DNA from 4 places in the Streptomyces sp. NPDC092369 genome. Region 1 is predicted to be linked to each of the others. Evidence: riboswitches for the same ligand, from Rfam matches in the RefSeq annotation. Region 1 holds a riboswitch; each other region holds the start of a gene.
What was found. Region 1 has a riboswitch for cobalamin ahead of ACIQI8_RS09965 (cobalamin biosynthesis protein). Riboswitches for the same ligand answer to the same signal wherever they lie in the genome.
Positions count from the first base shown of each region.

Region 2: linked by a shared signal. The riboswitch ahead of metE (5-methyltetrahydropteroyltriglutamate--homocysteine S-methyltransferase) and the one ahead of ACIQI8_RS09965 (cobalamin biosynthesis protein) in region 1 are both predicted to bind cobalamin.
Region 3: linked by a shared signal. The riboswitch ahead of ACIQI8_RS19745 (ribonucleoside-diphosphate reductase subunit alpha) and the one ahead of ACIQI8_RS09965 (cobalamin biosynthesis protein) in region 1 are both predicted to bind cobalamin.
Region 4: linked by a shared signal. The riboswitch ahead of ACIQI8_RS03365 (CbtB-domain containing protein) and the one ahead of ACIQI8_RS09965 (cobalamin biosynthesis protein) in region 1 are both predicted to bind cobalamin.

Region 1 is NZ_JBIVQP010000002.1:66,009-70,658, forward strand. It holds gene ACIQI8_RS09955 (anion permease) at 106-1,356, shown strand; gene ACIQI8_RS09960 (hypothetical protein) at 1,391-1,612, shown strand; cobalamin riboswitch at 1,680-1,843, shown strand; gene ACIQI8_RS09965 (cobalamin biosynthesis protein) at 1,941-2,882, shown strand; gene ACIQI8_RS09970 (cobyric acid synthase) at 2,879-4,390, shown strand; gene cobN (cobaltochelatase subunit CobN) at 4,387-4,650, shown strand, end outside.
Region 2 is NZ_JBIVQP010000001.1:744,145-748,794, reverse strand. It holds gene metE (5-methyltetrahydropteroyltriglutamate--homocysteine S-methyltransferase) at 34-2,352, opposite strand; cobalamin riboswitch at 2,525-2,749, opposite strand; gene helR (RNA polymerase recycling motor ATPase HelR) at 2,846-4,650, opposite strand, start outside.
Region 3 is NZ_JBIVQP010000003.1:626,359-631,008, forward strand. It holds gene ACIQI8_RS19730 (DUF3311 domain-containing protein) at 1-132, shown strand, start outside; gene mctP (monocarboxylate uptake permease MctP) at 129-1,757, shown strand; gene ACIQI8_RS19740 (GNAT family N-acetyltransferase) at 1,831-2,337, shown strand; cobalamin riboswitch at 2,385-2,531, shown strand; gene ACIQI8_RS19745 (ribonucleoside-diphosphate reductase subunit alpha) at 2,654-4,650, shown strand, end outside.
Region 4 is NZ_JBIVQP010000001.1:748,858-753,507, forward strand. It holds gene ACIQI8_RS03355 (histidine phosphatase family protein) at 31-639, shown strand; gene ACIQI8_RS03360 (CbtA family protein) at 889-1,641, opposite strand; gene ACIQI8_RS03365 (CbtB-domain containing protein) at 1,664-1,885, opposite strand; cobalamin riboswitch at 1,921-2,070, opposite strand; gene ACIQI8_RS03370 (medium chain dehydrogenase/reductase family protein) at 2,329-3,372, opposite strand; gene ACIQI8_RS03375 (TetR/AcrR family transcriptional regulator) at 3,507-4,166, shown strand; gene ACIQI8_RS03380 (TetR/AcrR family transcriptional regulator) at 4,442-4,650, opposite strand, start outside.

The DNA.
Region 1 (4,650 bases):
CGACCTCGCGTTCCATACACCACCAAGCCCCCCTCAGTTCACTTTCCGTTCATTCAGGTTGCCTACGTTCAAAGGACCGATGACCTCGAACGATTGTCTGGGTAAATGGAAAACTTCTCGCTGATCCTCGCGATTGTGGTCGTAACCGCTCTCGCGTTCGATTTTACGAACGGTTTTCACGACACCGCCAACGCGATGGCCACCACCATCTCGACCGGTGCGCTCAAGCCCAAGGTGGCGGTGGCGATGTCCGCCGCGCTCAACCTGGTGGGCGCCTTCCTCTCCGTCGAGGTCGCCAACACGATCTCCAAGGGTCTCGTCGATGAGACCGGTATCCGTCCCGAGGTCATCTTCGCCGCGCTGGTCGGCGCGATCCTGTGGAACCTGGTGACCTGGCTCGTAGGGCTGCCGTCCAGTTCCTCGCACGCCCTCATGGGCGGGCTGATCGGCGCGACCGTCGCCTCGGCCGGCACCGGTGCGGTGCACGGTGACGCGCTCGTCACCAAGGTGCTGCTCCCGGCGGTCGCCGCCCCGATCGTGGCCGGTGTCGCCGCGCTGCTCGCGACCCGCCTGTCCTACCGGCTCGGCAGGAAGGCCGACGGCAAGGCCGCCGCGAAGGGCTACCGCGCCGGCCAGATCGCCTCCGCCGGACTGGTCTCGCTGGCCCACGGCACCAACGACGCGCAGAAGACGATGGGCATCATCACCCTCGCCCTGGTCGCCGGCGGCGCCGTCGCCCCCGACTCCGACCCGCCCACCTGGGTCATCCTCTCCGCCGGTCTCGCCATCGCGCTCGGCACCTACCTCGGCGGCTGGCGGATCATCCGCACCATGGGCAAGGGCCTGACCGAGCTTCAGCCGCAGCAGGGCTTCGCCGCCCAGACCAGCGCGGCGACCGCCATCCTGGCCTCCTCCCACCTCGGCTTCTCCCTCTCCACCACGCATGTCGTCTCCGGCTCGGTGATGGGCGCGGGCCTGGGCCGCAAGGGCGGCGTGGTCCGCTGGTCGACGGCGACCCGCATGTTCGCCGCCTGGGGCCTGACCCTGCCGGCCGCCGCCCTGGTGGGCGCGCTCGCCGAGTCCGTCACCGACCTCGGCGACTGGGGCACGGCCGTCGTCGCCGTCTTCCTGATCGCCTCCAGCGCCGCCATCTGGAAGCTGTCCCGCCGCGAGGTCGTCGACCACAGCAACGTCAACGAGACCGAGGAGCCGGCCGGCGTGGTGACCACCGCGATCGCCGCCGTGACCCCGCCCCCCGCGGGCCCGGTCACCGACGGCCTGACGGCCACGATCCCGGCGCCCACGACCTCCGCGGCCGACCCGGCCGCCCCGTCGGCCGCCGCCCCCGCCCTCTGAGCCCCGCCCACCCGGTAACGAAGGAATCACCAGCATGCACATCGACTGGGCGACTCTCGGCTCCGTCTTCGGCGTCAGCCTCGTGGTCACCGTGGGCCTCGTGGCCCTGTTCACCCTCGGCGTCGCGGGCCTGTCCCGCCAGGAGAAGGCCACGGCCCAGGGCGGCTCGGCCACCCTCGCGGTGACCGGCGCCTACGTCTGCTTCGCGGCGTGCGCGGCGGCTGTGGCGTACGGGATCTCCCTGATCGTCGCCTGATCGCCGCCCGTCCGTCCGCTGACCTCCGACGGGGCTCGTGTGGGCCTCAGCACACTCTCCCGTCGCAGGTCAGCGGCAAGTTGACGGTTCTTCCAGGCCCGTGGTGGACTGCCGGGGCCAAGTACGGCGGCAAGAGAGGAAGCCGGTGTGATTCCGGCGCGGTCCCGCCACTGTCACCGGGGTAGGTAGTCCCGGGAGCCAGGAACTCTCGCCGTCGCTCTCTTCGAACCAGGGCGCGGACACCCTGAGTGAGGACAATTCGCCATGCGCGGCCGCCTGTTGAGGTCCATCACCCGAGCTCTGCCCGATCCGACGGCCGGCTGAGCCGATGCGTGCCGATCGCGTCTTCGCGTACGGCGCCGCCGCCGGCCTCCTCGGTGACCATCTGCTCGGCGATCCGCGCCGCGGCCATCCGGTCGCCGCGTTCGGCCGGGCCGCCGGTGCCGTGGAGCGGGTGCTGTGGCGCGACCACCGCGGGTGGGGTGCCCTGCACACCGCCGTGTGCGCGGGCGGTGCCATCGCCCTGGCCGCCGTGGCCACTTCGGCCGTACGGCCCTCCCGTACCGCCTCCGTCGCGCTGACCGCCGCCGCCACCTGGGCCGTCGTCGGCGGGACCTCCCTCGCCCGCGAGGCCGGGGTCATCGGTCGTGCGCTGGAGGCCGGGGACATCGAGGGCGCGCGGGCCCGGCTGCCCCATCTCTGCGGGCGCGACCCCCAGGCCCTCGACGCCGACGGGATCGCCCGGGCCGTCGTCGAGTCCGTCGCCGAGAACACCTCCGACGCGGTGGTGGGCGCCCTGGTGTGGGGTGCGGTGGCGGGCGTGCCGGGCCTTGTCGGCTTCCGGGCCGTGAACACCCTCGACGCCATGGTCGGGCACAGGTCGGCCAAGTACCGCCGCTACGGCTGGGCTTCGGCCCGCCTCGACGACGTGGCCGGCTGGCCGGGGGCACGGCTCACCGCCGTACTCGCGACCGTGGCGGGCGACGATCCGCGAGGGGCGGTACGCGCCTGGCGCACTGATGCCGGCAAGCACCCGAGCCCCAACGCCGGGCCCGTGGAGGCCTCGTTCGCGGGGGCGCTCGGGGTGCGGCTGGGCGGGACGCTGTCGTACGGGGGACGGGTCGAGCACCGGCCCGTGCTCAACGGAGCCGGGCGCGCGGTGGCCGTGGACGACATCGACCGGGCCGTACGGCTCTCCCGGCGCGTCGGTCTGCTCGCGCTCGGCGTGAGCGTCGCCGGGCGGCTGCTCACGAAGGGACGCAACTCATGAGCGGCGGCGGGCTGTTGGTCGCCGGGACCACCTCCGACGCCGGCAAGAGTGTCGTGACGGCCGGGATCTGCCGGTGGCTGGTGCGGCAGGGCGTGAAGGTCGCGCCGTTCAAGGCGCAGAACATGTCCCTCAATTCGTTCGTGACGCGCGAGGGCGCCGAGATCGGGCGGGCGCAGGCCATGCAGGCGCAGGCCTGCCGGATCGAGCCGACCGCGCTGATGAATCCCGTGCTGCTCAAGCCCGGTGGCGAGCGGAGCAGCCAGGTCGTCCTCATGGGCAGGCCGGTCGGCGAGATGAGTGCGCGGGGCTATCACGGCGGGCGGCAGGAACGGTTGCTCGGGACCGTGCTCGACTGTCTCGCCGAGTTGCGGGGCACGTATGACGCGGTGATCTGCGAGGGGGCCGGCAGTCCTGCCGAGATCAATCTGCGGCGGACCGACATCGTGAACATGGGGATCGCGCGCAACGCGCGGCTGCCCGTGCTCGTGGTGGGCGACATCGACCGCGGGGGTGTCTTCGCCTCCTTCTTCGGGACCGTCGCGCTGCTCTCGCCCGAGGACCAGGCCCTCGTCGCCGGGTTCCTCGTCAACAAGTTCCGCGGCGATGTGACGCTGCTGGAACCGGGGTTGGAGATGCTCCTCGGCCTCACCGGGCGGCGGACGTACGGCGTGCTGCCCTTCCGGCACGGACTCGGGATCGACGAGGAGGACGGGCTGCGGATCTCGCTGCGCGGGACCGTCCGCGAGTCCAGCACCGCGCCGCCCGTCGGTGAGGACGTGCTGCGCGTCGCCGTCTGCGCGATCCCGCTCATGTCCAACTTCACGGACGTGGACGCGCTGGCCGCCGAACCGGGCGTCGTGGTGCGGTTCGTGGACCGGCCGGAGGAACTGGCCGACGCCGATCTCGTCGTGATCCCCGGAACGCGGGGCACGGTGAAGGCGCTGGAATGGCTGCGGGAGCGGGGACTTGCCGACGCCCTGGTCCGCAGGGCCGCCGAGCAGCGGCCGATCCTCGGTATCTGTGGTGGTTTCCAGGTCCTCGGCGAGCACATCGAGGACGAGGTCGAGAGCCGGCGCGGACATGTGGACGGGCTCGGGGTGCTGCCCCTGCGGGTGCGGTTCGCGCGCGAGAAGACGCTCACCAGGCCGGTGGGGGAAGCCATCGGCGAGACGGTCGAGGGGTACGAGATCCACCACGGTGTCGCCCAACTGAACGGCGGCGAACCCTTCTTGGACGGCTGCCGGGTCGGTCAGACCTGGGGCACGCACTGGCACGGCTCGCTGGAGTCGGACGGATTCCGGCGGGCGTTCCTGCGCGAAGTGGCGGCCGCCGCGGGGCGCCGGTTCGTGCCCGCCGCCGACACCTCGTTCGCCGCGCTGCGCGAGGAGCAGCTCGACCGGCTCGGCGACCTGATCGAACAGCACGCGGACACGGACGCGCTGTGGCGGCTCATCGAGTCCGGCGCGCCGCAAGGACTGCCTTTCATTCCACCGGGAGCGCCCGCATGAGCACAGTGTTGTTGTTGTCGACCGCCGACACGGATCTGCTGGCGGCCCGGGCCGCCGGCGCCGGGTACCGGATCGGCAACCCGAACCGGGTGGATGTCGAGGGCGAGTTGCCCGCACTCCTCGACGGCGCGGACCTCGCCGTCGTACGGCTGCTCGGCGGCAAGCGGGCCTGGGAGGACGGGCTCGCCGCGCTGAAGGCGTCCGGGATTCCGACCGTGCTGCTGGGCGGGGAGACCGTCCCCGACGCCGAGTTGATGGCG
Region 2 (4,650 bases), on a different contig from region 1:
CCCGGCCGACCGGACCGGCATCGGGCCCAGGCGTCAGGCCCCGTGCAGTTCCTCACGGACCCTGCGGGCGGCGGCGACCAGGTTCTCCAGCGAGGCCCGGGTCTCGGGCCAACCGCGGGTCTTCAGACCGCAGTCGGGGTTGACCCACAGCCGCTCGGCGGGGATGGCCTTGAGCCCGGTGCGCAGCAGATCGGCCGCCTCCTCCGTGCCCGGCACCCGTGGCGAGTGGATGTCGTACACGCCCGGTCCCGCCTCGCGCGGATAGCCGTACGAGGCGAGTTCGCGCGCCACCTGCATGTGGGAGCGGGCGGCCTCCAGGCTGATGACGTCCGCGTCGAGGTCGTCGATGGCCTGCACGATGTCCCCGAACTCGGCGTAGCACATGTGCGTGTGGATCTGCGTGTCCGGCCGCACCCCGCCCGTGCTGAGCCGGAACGCCTCCGTGGCCCACGCCAGGTAGGCCGGGCGGTCGGCGGCGCGCAGCGGCAGCGTCTCGCGCAGCGCGGGCTCGTCGACCTGGATCACCGAAGTCCCGGCCGCCTCAAGGTCGTTGACCTCCTCGCGCAGGGCGAGCGCGACCTGGCGGGCAGTGTCGCCGAGCGGCTGGTCGTCACGGACGAAGGACCAGGCGAGCATGGTGACGGGCCCGGTGAGCATGCCCTTGACCGGTCGTGAGGTGAGGGACTGGGCGTACGTCGTCCAGCGCACGGTCATCGGCTCGGGGCGGGAGATGTCGCCGGCCAGGATCGGCGGCCGGACGTAACGGGTGCCGTAGGACTGCACCCAGCCGTGCTGCGTGGCCAGGTACCCCGTCAGCTGCTCGGCGAAGTACTGGACCATGTCGTTGCGTTCGGCCTCACCGTGCACGAGGACGTCCAGGCCGGTCTTCTCCTGGAAGGAGATCACCTCCTGGATCTCGGCCCTGATGCGCTCCTCGTAGCCGGCCATGTCGACCCGGCCCGCCCTCAAGTCGGCGCGGGCGGTGCGCAGTTCACCGGTCTGCGGGAAGGAGCCGATCGTGGTGGTCGGCAGCAGCGGCAGGCCGAGGTGGGCACGCTGGGCCGCGGCACGTTCGGTGTAGGGCTGGGAGCGGCGGGCGTCGGCCTCCGTGACGGCGGCGGCGCGGGCCCGTACCGCCGGATCGTTCGTGATCGGTGAGCCGGTGCGGGAGGCCAAGTCCGCGCGGTTGGCGGCGAGTTCGGCGGCGATCGTGTCGGTGCCCTGGGCGAGACCCTTGGCGAGGGTGACGATCTCGGCCGTCTTCTGCTTCGCGAACGCGAGCCAGCGCAGGATCTGCGGCTCGATGTCCCGCTCCCGGGCGGAGTCGAGCGGCACGTGGAGCAGCGAGCAGGAGGCCGACACGTCGACCCGGTCGGCGAGCCCGAGCAGGGTGCCGAGGGTGGAGAGGGACGCCGACAGGTCGTTCACCCAGATGTTGCGGCCGTTGACCACGCCGGCGACCAGCCGCTTTCCGGGCAGTCCGCCCACGGCGGCCAGCGCGTCGAGGTTGGCGGCGGCGGCCTCGGTGAAGTCCAGCGCGAGCCCCTCGACCGGCGCCTTGGCCAGTACCGGCAACGCGTCGCCGAGCCGGTCGAAGTAGGAGGCGATCAGGAGCTTCGGCCGGTCGGTGAGGCCACCGAGGTCACGGTAGGTGCGCGTGGCGGCGTTCAGCTCGGCCGGCGTGCGGTCCTGGACCAGGGCGGGCTCGTCCAGCTGCACCCACTCGGCGCCCGCCGCACGCAGGTCGGCGAGGACCTCGGCGTACACGGGCAGCAGCCGGTCGAGCAGGGTGAGCGGGTCGAAGTCCGCCGGCACGCCAGGGGCGGGCTTGGCCAGCAGGAGGTAGGTGACCGGACCGACCAGCACCGGACGGGCACTCAGCCCCAGGGCCAGCGCCTGCGCCAACTCCTCGACCTGCTTGGTCGAGTCGGCGGTGAACACGGTGTCGGGGCCCAACTCGGGCACCAGGTAGTGGTAGTTGGTGTCGAACCACTTCGTCATCTCCAGCGGCGCCACGTCCTGGGTGCCGCGCGCCATGGCGAAGTACCCGTCCAGGGCGTCCGTCTCGACGGCGGCGCGGTGGCGGGCGGGGATGGCGCCGACCATGACGGTGGTGTCGAGGACGTGGTCGTAGTACGAGAAGTCGCCGGTCGGCACCTCGTCGACGCCGGCCTTCGCCAGCTCCCGCCAGTTGGTGCGACGCAGCTCGGCGCCCGTGGCGCGCAGGTCGTCGGCGGTGACGCGGCCCTTCCAGTAGCCCTCGATCGCCTTCTTCAGTTCCCGGTTCGGGCCCTGGCGGGGGTAGCCGTACACGGTGGCCCGCGCTGCCGCGGCTGCGGTCCTGGTGGTCACGGAGATCTCCTTCGCGAGATGGATCCCTGAGATCCCGGCGACGGGACACGAGCGCGAAGGGTGACGAAACCGGGCGGTCACGACCCCGCGCGGCAGTTGGAACCGCGCGGTCGTCCGCCTGGTATGTACGCCGACCCGCCCACGAGGTCACCGGGATGTCCGCGCACGAATCGGCCGTACGCGGGCAGTTGGCAGGTCTTCGGACTCGCGGGCACGTCCTCCGGTCTCCCGGCGGACTCCTACTGGCCGTCGCTTCCCAAGCCCTCCGTGGGCCCAGTGCGTATGACGGCGGTCGTTCCCGCTCACCGCTGCGGGGCAGTCCCGGATTCCCACCGGGTTCCCTCTTGCGACGCATCCCGCCTGGCGGACGGGGCGAACCAGCTGCACGGGCCAGCCTACGGGGTGGCGCGGCGGACCGAAGCGCCGCGTCCGCCGTCCGGAGGGTGATCCGGCCCGCCCGGGACCGGATCGGCGCTGGTCGTGGACGGGGTTCTCAGCTGCTGAGGACCACGAGTTGCTGGGTCGCCCGGGTCATCGCCACATAGTGGTCGACCGCACCTTCGATGCCCTCGCCGAACTTCTCCGGGTCGACGAGGACGACCAGGTCGAACTCGAGTCCCTTCGACAGCTCGGGAGTCAGTGAGCGGACTCGGGACGTCGCCCGGAACGTGGGATCACCGATGACACAGGCGATGCCGTCGTCGTGTGCGGCGAGCCAGGTGTCGAGGACCGAGTTCAGATCCGAGGCGGGGCCGTGCACGACGGGGACACCGCTGCTGCGGATGGAGGTCGGGACGTTGGCGTCCGGGAGCGCGGCCCGGATGACCGGCTCGGCCTCCGCCATGACCTCTTCAGGGGTGCGGTAGTTGATGCTCAGCGAGGCCACGTCGATCCGGTTGAGTCCGATGCGTTCGAGCCGTTCCTGCCAGGACTCCGTGAACCCGTGCCGGGCCTGGGCGCGGTCCCCGACGATGGTGAAGCTCCGGGACGGGCACCGCAGCAGCAGCATCTGCCACTGGGCGTCGGTCAGTTCCTGCGCCTCGTCCACGACGACGTGCGCGAACGGTCCGGCCAGCAGGTCCGGGTCGACGGTGGTCAGTTCGGCCTCGTCGACCAGGCTGACCTGGGCGTCCTCGCCACGCAGCATCTTCACCAGGCCGATGCCCTCGTCACCGTCGTCGCCCGAGGTGGACACGGCCTCGATCAGGTTGTCGACGACCTGGGTCATGCGCTCGCGCTGGGCGGCGAGGATTGCCTTGTGGCGGCGCTCGCGCCGCGCCGCCTCCGGGTCGCCGAGCCGCTGCCGTGCCGCGTCCAGGAAGGGGAGGTCGGACACCGTCCAGGCCTGGGCCTCCGCGCGCTGCAGCTTCTGGACGTCGTCGCGGTCCAGCCAGGGAGCGCACATCCGCAGATAGGCGGGGACCGTCCACAGATCGCCGACCAGGTCGGTCGCTTCGAGCAGCGGCCACGCGCGGTTGAAGGCCGTCAGCAGCGCCCGGTTCTGGAGCAGCGACTTGCGCAACAGGGTGGTCGGGGCGTCGCCCTCGTGCTTCTCCATCAGGAGGGTGAGCAGTTCCTCCCAGACCTGCTCGCGCGCCTCGTTGTGCGGAGTACCGGGTTCGGCCGCGTCGAACGCCACGGCCCAGTCGTCGGCGCTCAGCGGGATGTCGGACCAGTGGGTGGTGACCGTCATGCCCTTGGCGGGTGGCTCCTCGTAGAACCTGACGGCCTTCTCGATCGCCTTCACCAGGTCCGCGGACGACTTCAGGGCGGCCACCTCGGGGTCGCTCTCCTCCTTGGCCGCCGCCCCCTCGGCGACGAGGTCCCGCAGGATGCAGGTCTGCACGCCCTCCTCACCGAGGCTCGGCAGGACGTCGGAGACGTAGTCCAGGTACGGCCGGTGCGGACCGACGAACAGGACGCCGCCACGGCGGTGGCCGAGACGCGGGTCGGAGTACAGGAGATAGGCGGAGCGGTGCAGGGCGACGACGGTCTTGCCCGTGCCCGGACCGCCGTCGACGACGAGCGTGCCGCGGGATCCCGCGCGGATGATGGCGTCCTGGTCGGCCTGGATGGTGCCGAGCACGTCCCGCATCCGCGCCGACCGATTGCTGCCGAGGCTCGCGATGAACGCGGACTGGTCGTCGAGCGCGGCATGCCCGGCGAACCCGTCCGCGGTGAACACCTCGTCCCAGTAGTCGCTGATCCGGCCCTCGGTCCAGCGGTACCTGCGGCGGCTCGACAGACCCATCGGGTTGGCGTGGGTGGCGCCGAAGAACGGCTCGGCGGCGGGGGAGC
Region 3 (4,650 bases), on a different contig from region 1:
ACGTTCATCGGCATCCCCTTCTTCTACTGGTACCAGATGCTGTGGGTGCTGATCTCCACCGCGCTGACCATGACCGCGTACCAGCTGTGGCAGCGTGACCAGCGCGCCCGCACGAAGGGGAGCGCGAAGTGAACGACGGCGTGAACGGCGTGGCGCTCGCCGTCTTCATCTTCTTCTTCGTGGCCGTCACGGTCGTCGGCTTCCTGGCCGCCCGCTGGCGCCGGGCCGAGAACGAGGCCAGCCTCGACGAATGGGGCCTGGGCGGACGGTCGTTCGGCACCTGGATCACCTGGTTCCTGCTCGGCGGCGACCTCTACACCGCGTATACGTTCGTCGCGGTCCCGGCGGCGATCTACGCGGCCGGCGCGGCGGGCTTCTTCGCGGTGCCGTACACCATCCTCGTCTACCCGCTGATCTTCACCTTCCTGCCCCGCCTCTGGTCGGTCTCGCACAAGCACGGCTATGTGACGACCTCCGACTTCGTGCGCGGCCGGTTCGGCTCCAAGGGCCTGTCGCTCGCGGTCGCGGTCACCGGCATCCTCGCGACGATGCCGTACATCGCGCTCCAACTCGTCGGCATCCAGGCGGTGCTGGACGTGATGGGCGTCGGCGGCGGTGACGACACCAACTGGTTCGTGAAGGACCTCCCGCTGCTGATCGCCTTCGGCGTGCTCGCGGCGTACACCTACTCCTCGGGACTGCGCGCGCCCGCGCTGATCGCGTTCGTGAAGGACACGCTGATCTACATCGTCATCGCGGTGGCGATCATCTACATCCCGATCAAGCTGGGCGGCTTCGACGACATCTTCGCCAAGGCCGGCGAGGCGTTCGCGCAGACCAACCCGGCGACCGGCAAGCCACGAGGCGCCCTCGCACCGGCCGAGGCCGGCCAATGGACGTACGCCACCCTGGCGTTGGGCTCCGCGCTGGCGCTCTTCATGTACCCGCACTCGATCACCGCGACGCTCTCCTCCAAGAGCCGTGAGGTGATCCGCCGCAACACCACGATCCTGCCGCTGTACTCGCTGATGCTCGGCCTGCTGGCACTGCTCGGATTCATGGCGATCGCGGCCGGAGTCAAGGTCAGCAACGGACAGTTGGCGATCCCGCAGCTGTTCGAGGACATGTTCCCGGACTGGTTCGCGGGCGTGGCCTTCGCGGCGATCGGCATCGGCGCTCTGGTGCCCGCGGCCATCATGTCCATCGCGGCCGCGAACCTCTTCACCCGCAACATCTACAAGGAGTTCATCAAGCCGGACGCCACGCCGGCCCAGGAGACCAAGGTCTCCAAGCTGGTGTCCCTCCTGGTGAAGGTCGGCGCGCTGGTCTTCGTCCTGACGATGGACAAGACGGTCGCCATCAACTTCCAGCTGCTCGGCGGCATCTGGATCCTGCAGACCTTCCCGGCCCTGGTCGGCGGCCTGTTCACCCGCTGGTTCCACCGCTGGGCCCTGCTCGCCGGCTGGGCGGTCGGCATGATCTACGGCACGGCCGCCGCGTACGGAGTCGCCTCCCCCACCCAGAAGCACTTCGGCGGCTCCTCCAAGGAGATCCCGGGCATCGGCGAGATCGGCTACATCGGCCTCACGGCGTTCGTGCTGAACGTGGTCGTCACGGTGGTCCTGACCTTCGCCCTGAAGGCACTGAAGGCCCCGGAGGGCGTGGACGAGACGCAACCGGGCGACTACACGGCGGACGCGGGCGACCCGGGCGTGGCGGTGGAACTGCCGCCGGCCACGGCGGGGACCTCGCACTAGGCGCTCCCGCTCATCGGGCCGCCGGAGGAAATCCGGCGGCCCGTTGTCGTACCCGTCGGGCACACTCGCCTGCATGGACATCGTGATCCGGGCAGCGCGCCCCACCGAATACGAGACCCTCGGCGAGATCACCGCCCAGGCCTACCTCCAGGACGACCTGCTGGCCTTCGGGGACAGCGACTGGTACCTCGGAGAGCTCAGAGACGTGGCCAAGCGGGCGGCCGCCGCCGACGTACTCGTCGCCGCCGATCACGACCGCATTCTCGGCGGAGTCACCTTCGTCGTGGCCGGCACGCACATGGCCGAGCGGGCCGGCCCCACCGAGGCCGAGATCCGGATGCTCGCCGTCGACCGGGCGGCCCGCGGCAGAGGCGCGGGCGAAGCGCTCGTCCGCGCCTGCGTCGACCGCGCGCGAGCCACCGAGGGCTGCACCGGCATCGTCCTGTCCACCCAGCCGACCATGCGCGCCGCCCACCGCATCTACGAACGCCTCGGCTTCGTCCGCGTCCCGGAGCGCGACTGGAACCCCGTTCCGGAGGCCGCCGACTTCGTGCTGCTCACCTATCAGTTGACGTTCTGACACGCTCCGAAGTCGGCACACGACACAACATCTAGGGGTGCTACTACAACCCAACACAAGATGTATGCTCGTGCTCGCTGTCGTCGCAGGGGAATCCGGTGCGAATCCGGAACTGTCCCGCAACGGTGTACTCATGCGTGTTCGCACACGTATGGGCGTCAGTCCGAGGACCTGCCGACAGTGCGCCCGACCGACGTGGTCCGGGTGCCAGACGTCCGGGCCTCGTGGAATGGGCCGGGGACGCGACGCCGTCGTGCGCTCGTGGCTGCCCCCTGCCCTCCGCCAGGCCCCCGTGCCCAGCGAGGGAGAGCCCCACGTGACCATCGCGCCAGCCGACCCGGCTTCAGTCACCGCGCCGGAGACCGACGGCCCCGGTACCGCGTTGCTGCGGATCCTGACCGAGCTGACCGCCGACCTCCCCGACGCCGACCCCGGCCGGGTCGCCGCCGCCGCGCTGCGCGGCCGCTCCGCCCGGGCCGACGAGGCCGAACTGCGCGAGCTGGCCACGGAGGCCGCCGCCGGTCTCATCTCGGAGGACCCCGCCTACTCGCAGGTCGCCGCCCGGCTGCTGACCCTCTCGATCCGCGCCGAGGCCGCGTCGCAGGGCGTGACGTCGTTCACCGAGTCCGTCGCCGTCGGCCACCGCGAGGGCCTCATCGCCGACCGCACCGCCGAGTTCGTCCGCCTCCACGCGGCCCGCCTCGACGAACTGATCGACCGCACGGCCGACGACCGCTTCGGCTACTTCGGCCTGCGCACCCTGCACAGCCGCTACCTGCTGCGCCACCCCATCACCCGCAAGGTCGTCGAGACCCCGCAGCACTTCATGCTGCGCGTCGCGGCCGGTCTCGCGGAGGACGACAGCACCCGCGCCCTGGACGAAGTCGCCGCGCTCTACCGCCTGATGAGCCGGCTCGACTACCTCCCGTCCTCCCCCACCCTCTTCAACTCCGGCACCCGGCACCCCCAGATGTCGTCCTGCTACCTCCTCGACTCCCCACTCGACGAGCTGGACTCCATCTACGACCGCTACCACCAGGTCGCCCGCCTCTCCAAGCACGCCGGCGGCATCGGCATCGCCTACTCCCGCATCCGCTCCCGGGGTTCACTGATCCGCGGCACGAACGGGCACTCCAACGGCATCGTCCCGTTCCTCAAGACCCTCGACGCCTCCGTCGCCGCCGTGAACCAGGGCGGCCGGCGCAAGGGCGCCGCCGCGGTCTACCTGGAGACCTGGCACTCCGACATCGAGGAGTTCCTGGAGCTGCGGGACAACACCGGCGAGGACGCCCGCCGTACGCACAACCTGAACCTCGCGCACTGGATCCCGGACGAGTTCATGCGCCGGGTCAACGATGACGGCGTCTGGTCGCTGTTCTCCCCCGCCGACGTGCCCGAGCTGGTCGACCTGTGGGGCGCGGAGTTCGACGCCGCCTACCGCAAGGCGGAGGCCGCCGGGCTCGCCCGCAAGACCATCCCGGCCCGCGACCTCTACGGCCGCATGATGCGCACCCTGGCGCAGACCGGCAACGGCTGGCTGACCTTCAAGGACGCCGCCAACCGCACCGCCAACCAGACCGCCGAGCCGGGCCACACGGTCCACTCCTCCAACCTCTGCACGGAGATCCTGGAGGTCACGGACGACGGCGAGACCGCGGTCTGCAACCTGGGCTCGGTCAACCTCGGCGCCTTCGTGGTCGGCCGGGACATCGACTGGGACCGGCTGGACGAGACCGTCCGCACGGCCGTCACCTTCCTCGACCGGGTCGTCGACATCAACTTCTACCCGACCGAGCAGGCGGGCCGCTCCAACGCGAAATGGCGTCCGGTCGGCCTCGGTGCCATGGGCCTGCAGGACGTCTTCTTCAAACTCCGCCTGCCCTTCGACTCCCCCGAGGCCAAGGCCCTCTCCACCCGCATCGCCGAGCGCATCATGCTCGCCGCGTACGAGGCGTCGACGGACCTGGCCGAGCGCAACGGCCCGCTGCCGGCCTGGGAGAAGACCCGCACGGCCCGGGGCGTCCTGCACCCCGACCACTACGACGTCGAGTTGACCTGGCCGGAGCGCTGGTCGGCACTGCGGGAACGTATCGCCAAGGTCGGCATGCGCAACAGCCTCCTGCTCGCGATCGCCCCCACCGCCACCATCGCCTCCATCGCGGGCGTCTACGAGTGCATCGAGCCGCAGGTCTCCAACCTGTTCAAGCGCGAGACGCTGTCCGGCGAGTTCCTCCAGGTCAACTCCTACCTGGTCGACGAGTTGAAGCGCCTCGGCGTCTGGGACGCCCGCACCCGCGAGGCCCTGCGCGAGGC
Region 4 (4,650 bases), on a different contig from region 1:
GTTCACGCACCGCATCAGGAGGAGCCGCCCGTGACCAGTCGTGTCACCTTCATCTCGCCCGCGATGAGCACCTCGCTGCGCCAGGCGCGCTTCGACGACGGCGGCTCGATCGAGGCCGGCGGAGAGACGCGGGCCCGTGCCGTGGCCGGAGCCCTGCCTCCGGGTGCGCGGGTAGTCGTGGGTCCGAGCCTGCGCTGCCGCCAGACGGCAACCGCGCTGGGTCTCAACGGGTCGGAGGAAGCAGCGGAGTTGGCGGGGCTGGACGTGGGGCGCTGGCGGGGTCTCACCCTCGCCGAGGTCGGTGCCGGTGAGCCGGAGGCGGTGGCCCGATGGCTCGCCGATCCGGCGTCCGCCCCGCACGGCGGGGAGTCCGTCGAGGAGTTGTGCGCGCGGGTGGCGCGGTGGCTGGACGCGTCCCTCGGCGCGGACGGCCGTACTCTCGCCGTGGTCGAACCGGACGTCGTACGGGCCGTGGTGGTGCACGCGTCGGACGCGCCCGCGGCGGCCTTCTGGCGGCTGGACGTACTGCCGTTGACCGCTACCTCGCTGAGTGGGCGTGCAGGCCGCTGGAACGTGCGGATCGGGCAGCCGCTGGAGACGGCCGAGGCGGCTGAGGTCCCGTCGGCCGGTGGTTCATGAGGCCGGGTCCCGGTGTCGGCGTAACAGCGCGGCGATCGCGCAGCGCAGCCAGTCGATGTCGGCGTCCGGGTCCGTGTGCGTCGACGCGGCTTCGCAGGTCCCGGGCGGTGCCGCGACCAACTCCAGCAGTTCCCGCAGGAGTTGCTCGGTCCGCTCACCTTCTCGCCGGGTCGTCGTCGGCGGGACTGACGGGAGAACGCGAGAGGGCCCCCGGACGATTCGGCGGGCCCTCTCGTCAGGTCGGTCGTGTCAGTGCGGTGCGGGCACCGCCGTACCCGCCGTGACCCGGGCGGGCTTCGGGTTCAGCAGCCGTTCGGCCAACTCGCCGAAGGCCAGGCCGAATCCGCCCCACAGAGTGATCTGCATGGCCAGCGCGGAGAGCCGGAAGCGCCACAGCACGGTGGCCGGGAAGTCCGCGGGGACCTCGTTGATGACCGGCAGGAACGCGTACGCGAGCCCGATCACCAGGGCGAACGCGGCGAGCGCGACGACGGTCGCGTACCAGGTGCCCAGGCTCGGCGCGAGCCGCTTGCCGAGGATGGCCGCGGCGATCGCGAGGAGCACGCTGAGCACCATCATCAGGAAGTACAGGGTGGTCCGCTTGCCGATGGTGTCGGGGTCGCCGACCGCCGGCGGGTTGGCCGGGTACTTCAGGAACGGGACGACGTAGACGGCCAGCAGGGCGCAGCCGGACAGCAGCAGCGCGGTGGCCCGCGGGCTGAACCGGCCGACGCGGCCGAGCGCGAAGCAGAAGGCGAGCGCGGCGATGCCGCCGAACGCGACGCCGTAGATCAGGACACCGGTGGCCAGGCCCGCGGTGGACTGCAGGGAGCGGGAGACGATCTCCATCTCGTGCTCGTGGGAGTGCGCGTCCTCGAAACCGATCGCCTTGTCGACACTCGGTTCACCGAGGAAGTAGGCGACGACGAGAGCGAGCACGCCGGCGGCGAGGCCGGCGAGCATGCCCCGCACGAGAAGGTTTCGCACCGTTGCGGAGTTCATGTGAGTGCTGGTTTCCCTCGGGTCAGTGGCAGGGGAAGCCGAGCAGGTGACGGGCGTCGTGCACCCACTCGTGGACGTCCGAACCGGACACGAGGGAGGTGGCGCCCTGTTCGGCGCCGACGAAGTAGAGCAGGACCAGCATCAGGATGCCGAAGAAGACCGCCCAGGGGACGATCGCGCCGATCGGCAGCTTGGCGGGGAGAGCGGGGGTGGTGGCTGTCGGCTGAGCGACGTGCTGCGCCATGGCAGGGCCTCCTCTGGGAGTTCGCGTCCCATCTCGGTGGTGCACAGGACGACGGCTACGGGTCTGACTCGCCCCCCTCCGCTAAAGGGGTGGCACACAGTGGCGCGACCGTGCCGGACTCCCACCGGCTTCCGTTTTGGCGTCGTCGATATCAGAGTGACCGTACCGTGTGTCGCGAACATGGCCAATACCGCGCTACCTGGGGTGATGCGGCTCTCGTCTGCGGGGCGGCCCGGAGTGTCGGCCTCCGTCGTCAATTCACCGCGCGCACAAGCCGGTTCGGGCGCCACGCGATCGGCGGTCCCGCGCGCGTACCTTTTCCCGGGCCGACGGCCACATCGGGGTAGTCGGAGAGCACCTTCGGGAGGGTGACGGGCAGTTGGCCCTGCCGGTGGCGCCGGAGCAGGTCGAGCAGACAGGGGTCGGACCTGGACGCGACCGCGTCACGGGGTCAGTACGATCTTGCCGGCGACGGTCCCGGACTCGGCGAGCCGCATGGCCTCGGCGGTGCGGGCCAGCGGAAGTTCGGCGGCGATGCGGGCGGTGACCTCGCCGCGCTCCAGGGCCGCGAAGACCTGGGTGAGGTCGGCGCGCAGCCGGTTCCGGAACGCGTTCTTGGCCAGGGCCCGGCCCGCCCAGACGTTGTAGAAGTAGGCGTGGCGGCCGTTGGGCAGGGCGTTCCACAGCCAGACGCGGCCGAGCAGCTTGAACACGGGCCACTGCTTGGATCCCTGGTCGTCCCGGGTGGCGGCGCTGCCGTAGGAGACGAGCGTGCCGCCGGGCGCGAGCAGGCGCCAGGAGTCGACGATGCCGTGCCCGCCGACGTGGTCGAAGACGGCGGCCACTCCGTCGGGGGCGAGTGCGCGGATGCGCGCGGCGACGTCGTCGGCGCGGTAGTCGACCGGGATCACTCCCTGCTCGCGCAGGGCGTCGTGGTGCCGTACGGAGGCGGTGCCGATCACCTTCGCCCCGGCGGCGCGGGCGAGTTGGACCAGGACGGAGCCGACGCCGCCGTTGGCGCCGAGCACCACGACGGTCCGGCCCGCACGCACGCGTGCCTTGCGGTGGAGCATCTGCCAGGCGGTGATGCCGTTGAGGACCATCGTCTCGGCCTCCGCGGCGCCGATCCCGTCGGGGACCTCCACGGTGTCCGCCGCGTCGACGACCACGTGGCTCGCCCAGCCGCCGACCTTGAGGAGCGCGGCCACCCGGGTGCCTATCAGCTCGGTGCCGACGCCCTCGCCGGCCGCCACCACCGTGCCGACCAGGTCGTAACCCGGCACGAAGGGGAACGCGGGCTGGTCGTAGTACCGGCCGCGGCGCATCTGCTGCTCGGCGAAGGAGACTCCGGTCGCCTGCATACGGATCACGACCTGTCCCGGGCCCGGGGCCGGGACGGTGCCCCCGGTGCGGATCTCCAGCCCCTCCGGCTCCACCGTGCCCGGCAGGACGACCTCGACGAGTCCTTCGTGTCGTTCGGTGCTCATGATGACCTCCACGTCGCTAGCGCTTGTCGCTTGAGTTAGAAGCTATAACCGTCGCAAGGGATAGTCAATAGCCAACGTGATAACCTCTAACTAAATCGCTCAGGGTGCCCTCAGGGGCGTGAACGGAGGCGGCCGTGGCGAGCACGAGGACGGAGACCCCGCGCGAGCGCTATCGCGCCCAGGTCCGAGCGGAGGTCAAGGAGCACGCGTGGCAGCAGATCGCCACGGCGGGAGCCTCCGGCCTTTCGCTCAACGCGATCGCCAAGCAGATGGGGATGAGCGGACCGGCGCTCTACCGGTACTTCGCCAACCGCGACGAACTGATCACCGAGCTCATCAAGGACGCGTACCGCAGCCTCGCCGACACCCTGCACACGGCCGCCGCTTCCGACGCCGACCTGGCCGGACTGGCCCACGCCATGCGCCGCTGGGCCCTGACGGACCCGCACCGGTACTTCCTTCTCTACGGCACGCCCATCCCGGGCTACCACGCTCCCGACACCACCACCGCGATCAGCGCGGAGATCATGGCGGTCCTGCTCGACGCCTGCGCCGAGATCCCCGTACGACCGCCGGCCGAGGGCCCGGGGGCGGCGTTCGCCGAGCATCTGCGGGAGCACGGGCACTGGGCCCGCGGCCACCCCGCCCCGCCGGAGGTACTGCACCGGGCGCTGACCGTCTGGACCCGGCTGCACGGCCTCCTCTCGCTCGAACTCGCCGGTCAGTTCAACGGGATGGGATTCGACCCGGACCTGCTGTTCGCGAGCGAACTGGAGGCGCTGACCACGCCGTAGACACCACCGGGGTTCCGCTGCCCCTCTCGAACGACGGGGGTCGCCTCGACGAGCGTCTTGCGGCCGTCGTCAGGGTCCTTGGCCGTGGTGATCGGACCACCGGCACGCAGCGTCACGAGCGTCTCGGCCATCGACGATGCGGACCGGCGGGGTCAGTTGCGACCAGGCCCACTGCATGTCGTCAGGCACCGGCTCGGTACGCAGCCGGGTCATCGCCTTCATCAGCCCCCCGCCCCCTGCGGTGTACGGGAGTTGAGAGAACTCGGCGCCGGCTTCTACGGACGATCGGACGGGCCCGTGGGGCCGGCGTCGACCGCCCACCAGGCGGGCGCGCACGCCACGGACGCGTCGATCAGGTCCTCCTTCGTGACCGACGGGTCGTCGAGCCAGGCCCTGATAGCGCCCGCGAAACCGTGGGCCATGAACTGCGCGATGACCTGGCGGTTGGCCTCGGGCAGTCCCGGGTGGGGGCCACGGGCCATGA